Linked DNA regions of Serinibacter salmoneus. The protein of the gene in region 1 interacts with the protein of each later gene in a pairwise test. Links are inferred from orthologs where the notes say so. Each region holds a gene or a part of one and is shown in the gene's direction. Other genes may lie near its edges.

Region 1 (3,110 bases):
GCAGCGCCGCCAGCACGGGCGAGAACCCGGCCTGCCCGACGGCGAACCAGCAGATCGCGCTGATGGCGCCGAGTGCGATGACGAGCACGAGCCGACGGCGGGCAGCGGCCTGCTGCCGCGAGCGCCGCGCTGCGAGCGCCGCGCGTGCCGCGGCCGCGCTGTGGGCGCGCGCCGCTGCACGGGGGCGCGGCATACCGGTCGGACGGTTCACGCTGGACTCCTCACCTGGACTGGACACGGTCGGGTGCCGCAGGACCGTGCTGGTGTGCGCGACGAGCGGTCGCGTGCTCGGTGTCGCGCCGGCCCGTTCACGACTCGCCGACCGTGACACCACCCGTAGGTGACGCGAGTACCGATCGTCTCCGCGCGCATCGTGCAGCCGCTGCCGACGCATGATGAGCGTTGGCACCAGATACCCGAGAACCAGCGTGATCACCGCCACAATGACCCATCCGGCGCTGCTCACGTCACTGACGGTAGGACGCGAATGCCCACCTTCGACTCAGGCGGGCGGGCGTGTCGCACTTCATGTGCGACTCAGGGTGTGGGGCAGCGCGAGCGCACGCTCTCGCAGACCTGCGGGCACCTCCTCGCGCGTGAGGGCGAACGTTCGGTGATCCGCCCACGCGCCCTGGATGTGCAGATAGGCCCGCCGCACGCCCTCGTCACGGAAGCCGAGCTTCTCCACCACGCGCAGACTGGCAGCATTCTGCGGCCGGATGTTGATCTCCACCCGGTGCAGACCCACCGCACCGAAGCAGTGATCGGCAGCCATGGCCACGGCCAGCGGCGTGAGACCCCGGCCCGCGAGTCCGCGGTCGATCCAGTAGCCGATCGAGGCAGAACTGAGGGACCCGTGGGTGATGCCGCTCACCGTGACCTGCCCGGCGAGCGCACCCCCCAGCGCCACGGCCCACGGCAGGCTCGTGCCCTCTCGCCCCTGCCGGTTGAGTTCCCGTACGTACTGCCCGAATGTCAATGGGCGCGCATGCGGATCCGGGACAGTCGCTTCCCACGGCGCCAGCCAGGCGGCGTTGCGACGGCGCAGCGTCGCCCACTGCGCGCCGTCCCGCCTGCGCAGCGCGCGCAGCACGAGCGGGCCCTCGCTCAACGACACCGGCCACATGCCACACACGATAGTGCGCTGCCCGTCATCGGTTCCGTTGCCCGCCAGACGACCCGACCAGCGATATGGGAGAGTGGTGGAGTGAGTGGCAACGAGGCCTTCGACGGCCAATCCCTGGCGCCGCAGGAGACAGTGCGCGAACTTCTCATCGAACAGACAGAGGACCGCAAGGACGACCTGCGCTCCCGCTACCGCTCCGCGCGAAAGGCCCGCAGCGACAAGGACGCCGACCTTGCCGCGCGCGCGCTCGCCGAACGCGCCATGGAGGTGGCCCGGGAGGACGCGCTGGAGCCCGGTGACTGCGTGGCGTGCTATGTCTCACGCACCCACGAACCCGGCACCGGCCTCATGCTGGACTCGTTGCGTGAGGCAGGATTCGAGGTGCTCGTGCCGGTGCTCGGCCCCGGCCTCGATCGCGGCTGGGCCCGGTACTCAGGCCCCGACTGTCTGCAACAGCGTGCGCCGGGCCGCCCCCTCGAACCCTCCGGTGACGCCTTACCCGCCCAGGAACTCGCCCGAGCCCGGCTCCTGATCGTCCCGGCCCTCGCCGTCGACCCCGAGGGGTACCGGCTCGGCCAGGGCGGCGGGTGGTACGACCGCGCGTTGCTGCATGCCGACCCGGGCGCCGACGTGATGGCCGTGGTGTTCGACGAGGAGGTGAGCACCGAGCCGGTCCCGCGCCTGGACCACGACGTGCGTGTGGGCGGCGTGATCACCCCGTCCGGATGGTGGCGGATCACCGCGTAGAATTGGCACTCGATCAGCAGGAGTGCCAGCGGATGCTGGACCACCGCCCGAGGAGAGCCATGCCGACGTATGCCTATCGCTGCAAGGACTGCGGCCACGCGTTCGACATCTACCAGTCGTTCACGGACGACGCCCTGACCCAGTGCCCCCAGTGCGAGGGGACGCTGCGCAAGGTGCTCTCGCCGGTGGGCGTGGTGTTCAAGGGGTCGGGCTTCTACCGCAACGACTCCCGAGGCGCAGCAACCTCCTCGCAGCCCGCAGGATCCTCGACGTCCGGTTCCTCGAACAGCTCGGCGGCGGGTTCGCCCTCCTCCGGCTCCACGTCCGCGAGCACATCCGGCGCGTCCTCCTCGTCCTCGTCCACCTCGGGGAGTGCGACCACGAAGGCTGCAGGCTCCTAGCGGGAGCATCGCGCTGAGCGCTGTCCCCAGCCTCTCGGGCACGCGGCGTGCCCCACAGCCGAACGGCGGCGGGGGCGGTGTCGACACGGGCCTTCTACCGTGACGCACATGACGCTCCCCGGTCGGCACGGTTCCCGCATCGGCATCGCGCTGTGGCGCGCACGGCCCCTGCTCATCGCCGCGCTCGCGTCGCTGGCGCTGATCGGGACCCTGCAGGTACTCGCTCCCCCACCGCCGGAGCAGACGACGGTCGTCGTCGCCGCGCGAGGCCTGCCGGCCGGGGCGAGACTCAGCACCGCGGACCTGGCCACCACCGATCTTCCGATCGAGGCCGCACCCGAGGGGGCGTTCGTCACCGTCCAGGAGGCCCTCGGGGCCAGACTCGCCCACCCCGTGCCGGCACGGGGAGTGCTGACGCAGAGCGGCGTGATGGTCCAGGGGACCTGGGGCGAGGTGGCCTCGCACGAGGCCGTGGTCCCCGTCAGGCTCGCCGATCCCGCGGTGGCCGCCCTGCTGCCGGAGGCTGCCGAGCTGCACCTGGTGGCCGCCTCGGGAGACGGCGCTCGCACGTTGACCACCGAGGCGAGACTCGTGGCGCGCATCGAGGGTGAGACCGCGGACCCGCTCGTGGGCTCCGCCGGGCCGACCTCACCACTCCTGATCGTCGTGATCCCGGCGGATGTGGTTACTCTCGTGCTCGACGCCAGTGCCGGCGGTGCTCTGGCCGTCGCCCTTGGCCCGAGCGCCTGAGCACTCCGAAGCCAGGAGAGACACCATGACCTCGTCGAAGATCCTCACCGGATTCAAGGACTTCATCGCCCGCGGGAATGCCGTGG
Region 2 (3,215 bases), 1.4 Mb from region 1 along the record:
CAGCGCGGCCGGGGAGAGCCCGGCCGCGACCCTGCGGGCGGCGGCCGACGCCGCGGCCCGCGGGGCCGAGGCCACCGAGCCGCTCGTGGCCCTCAAGGGGCGCGCGAGCTACCTCGGGGAGCGCAGCGTCGGGCACCGCGACCCCGGTGCCGAGTCCAGCGCACTGCTGCTGGACGCCGCTGCACGCGCCGCGGCCGAGGACTCCGCATGACCACGCCGGACGCCACCGCGCGCACGGCGGTGGGCACCGCCACGGTGGGACTCGTGCTGGTGTCCCACTCCGCTCTACTGGCCGCGGGCGCCTGCGAACTGGCCTCGCAGATGGCCCGGGACGTGGTGCTCAAGCCCGCCGGAGGCACCGACGACGCCCGCCTGGGCACGAGCTTCGACGTGGTCGAGCGGGCCGTGGCCGCCGAGCTCGACTCCGGTTGCACCGGGGTGGTGCTGCTCGCCGACATCGGCTCCGCCCGGATGACCGCCGAGGCGGTGATCGACATGCTCGAGGACGAGCGGGTGGTGCTCGCACCGGGCCCGTTCGCCGAGGGTGCCGTCGCCGCCGCGGTGGCCGCCCAGACCGGCGGCGACATCGCCCAGGTGGTGGGCGCTGTCGCCGCTGCGGCACGGCAGATCACCAGCGAGCTCGCCGAGGCAGCGGCCGAGGCCGAGGTCGAGGAGGAGGCCGAGGAACTCCTGGAGGAGGCCGCGGTCGTGGACGAGGCCGAGGAACTCCTGGAGGAAGCCGCCGCGCAGGAGGTCTCCGCCGTCGTCGCGGTGCGCAACCCCCAGGGCCTGCACGCGCGCCCCGCCGCGCAGCTCGCCCAACTGGTCGCGGGATTCGACGCGCAGGTCACCCTCAACGGGGTGAACGCCGCCAGCCTGCTCTCCCTCATGGGCCTGGGCCTGAAGGCGGGCAGCGAGGTCACGGTCGTGGCCGAGGGACCCGCCGGGAGCGAGGCGTTGCGCGCCGTCGTGGAGGCGTTCGAGGACGGATTCGGGGAACTGTGAGTTCCGCACCAGCGCCGCAGGTGCCGCAGTCGGCACCTGCGGCGCCCCGCTCCGCGCGCCGCCTGTTCTCCGCCACCGTCCTGTCGTTGGAGGCCTTCGTGGTGTTCTTCGCCGCCCTCGCCGCCTACGGTCTGGCTGCCGTCCCCACCAGGCACCTGATCGTGGTGGGCTCGGTGGCGGCGCTGGCCTGCCTCGTGGCGGCCGGCGCACTGCGCTGGACTGCAGGGTACGTGCTCGGCTGGGTGATCCAGGCAGGCCTGCTCGTGGCGGGCCTGATGATCCCCGAGATGCGGGTGCAGTTCCTGATCGTGGCGGTCGTGTTCGCGCTGCTGTGGGTGATCGGGCTGCACCTCGGCGCCCGGATCGACGCCGAACGCCAGGAGCGCTACCTGGACGAGCTCGACCACGCCGGTCTGCCACGCCCCAGCCGCTAGCACACACACCCGCCGGCACACCCACCTCCCGCTCGGTGCCAGTGCCGGGCGGTAGTCTCGGAGCCGTGACCGAGATCCAGCGCTCCCTTGTCCTGCTCAAGCCAGACGCCGTGGCGCGTCGCCTCACCGGCGAAGTGCTCCGTCGCATCGAGGCGAAGGGCTACACCATCACCGCCCTGCAGATGCGCACCGCCGATGAGGCACTGCTCGCCGAGCACTACGCCGAGCACGTCGGCAAGCCCTTCTACCCGCCGCTGGTGGAGTTCATGAGCTCCGGCCCGCTCGTGGCGCTGATCGTCGAGGGCTACCGGGTGATCGAGGGCATCCGCACCCTCATCGGCGCCACCGACCCCACCGCCGCCGCCCCCGGCTCGATCCGCGGCGACCTCGCCGGCGACACCGGCGAGAAGGTCCAGCGCAACCTCGTGCACGCCTCGGACTCCCCGGAGTCCGCCGAGCGCGAGATCGCGCTCTGGTTCGCCGCCTGAGACCCACGTGTACCTGAGGTCGCTGACGCTGCGGGGCTTCAAGTCCTTCGCGTCCGCCACCAGCCTCACCTTCGAGCCGGGCATCACCGTGGTGGTGGGGCCCAACGGCTCCGGCAAGTCCAACGTGGTCGACGCCCTCGCCTGGGTCATGGGCGAACAGGGCGCGAAGTCGCTGCGCGGCGGCCAGATGGCCGATGTGATCTTCGCGGGCACCTCCTCGCGGCCGGCGCTCGGCCGTGCGGAGGTGTCCCTCACGATCGACAACGCCGACGGCGCACTGCCGATCGACTACACCGAGGTGACGATCTCGCGCACCATGTTCGCCTCCGGCGGCAGCGAGTACGCGATCAACGGCACCACCTGCCGGCTCCTGGACATCCAGGACCTGCTCTCCGACTCCGGCCTCGGCCGCCAGATGCACGTCATCGTCGGGCAAGGGCAACTCGATGCGGTCCTGCGCGCCACCCCGGAGGAACGGCGTGGCTTCATCGAGGAGGCCGCCGGGATCCTCAAGCACCGCCGCCGCAAGGACAAGGCGCTGCGCAAGCTCGAGTCCACGGCCGGGAACCTCGCCCGGATCAGCGACCTGGTCACCGAGATCAGACGCCAGCTCGGCCCCCTGGCCAAACAGGCCGCCGTGGCCCGGCGAGCGGCCGTGATCCAGGCCGATCTGCGCGACGCTGCGGCCCGGCTCCTGGCGGATGATCTCGCCGCCGCGCGCCAGGGGTTGCAGGAGGGCCAGGCCGACCTGGCGGCGATCGAGGCACGCAAGAGCGAACTCGAGGCGACGCTCGCGGGCGCCCAGCGGCGCTATGCGGAGCGCGAGGCCGAGGCGGAGCAGGCCGCTCCAGCCCTGGCCCGGGCCACCGAGCAGTGGTACCGCCTCAGCGGTATCCGCGAACGACTGCGGGGAACCGTGTCGCTCGCCGCCGAGCGGCGGGCACTGCTGGACTCCCAGGCCGGTGCGCCACGCACGGGCCCGGACCCGGATGAACTGGATGCGCAGGCCGCGCGCGCCCGCGAACTGGACGCGGAGATCGCCGCGGAGGTCGAGGCAGCCGAACAGGCGTTGGCCGAGGCGACCACCCGCCGTCAGGCCGCCGAGGCCGCTGCCGCCGAGCATGAGCGCGCACTCGCACGGGTGCATCGCGCTGCGGCGGAGCGCCGCGAGGGGCTGGCCCGTCTGGAGGGGCAGGTGGCCGCGGCCACCAGCCGGATCGAGGCCCAGCGCGCCGAGATCGAACGACTCACCGCCGCGCGAGCCGACGCCACCGCGAGGGCCGAGAGA

What was found.
Region 2: the proteins of ATL40_RS10355 (region 1) and ndk interact in binary tests that used the Escherichia coli proteins (3 or more experiments, as listed by UniProt). The link is inferred for Serinibacter salmoneus from one-to-one orthologs.

Annotation. Positions count from the first base shown.
Region 1 is NZ_PDJD01000001.1:2,316,241-2,319,350, forward strand. The notes cover bases 243-3,040. They hold ATL40_RS10355 (5-formyltetrahydrofolate cyclo-ligase), read left to right. Parts: upstream 243-1,207; coding sequence 1,208-1,873; downstream 1,874-3,040. Other genes in these bases: ATL40_RS10350 (GNAT family N-acetyltransferase), read right to left, coding at 527-1,126; ATL40_RS15640 (hypothetical protein), read right to left, coding at 2,088-2,255; ATL40_RS10365 (SAF domain-containing protein), read left to right, coding at 2,383-3,024. Also shown: ATL40_RS10345 (hypothetical protein), read right to left, coding at 1-211; large conductance mechanosensitive channel protein MscL, read left to right, coding at 3,050-3,110. UniProt on the Escherichia coli protein: Involved in the removal of 5-formyltetrahydrofolate.
Region 2 is NZ_PDJD01000001.1:965,816-969,030, forward strand. Bases 313-3,215 are described here. They hold ndk (nucleoside-diphosphate kinase), read left to right. Parts: upstream 313-1,504; coding sequence 1,505-1,927; downstream 1,928-3,215. Other genes in these bases: dhaM (dihydroxyacetone kinase phosphoryl donor subunit DhaM), read left to right, coding at 313-1,005; ATL40_RS04170 (DUF4233 domain-containing protein), read left to right, coding at 1,002-1,439; smc (chromosome segregation protein SMC), read left to right, coding at 1,935-3,215. Outside these bases: dihydroxyacetone kinase subunit DhaL, read left to right, coding at 1-211; more of dhaM, read left to right, coding at 208-312. UniProt on the Escherichia coli protein: Major role in the synthesis of nucleoside triphosphates other than ATP. The ATP gamma phosphate is transferred to the NDP beta phosphate via a ping-pong mechanism, using a phosphorylated active-site intermediate.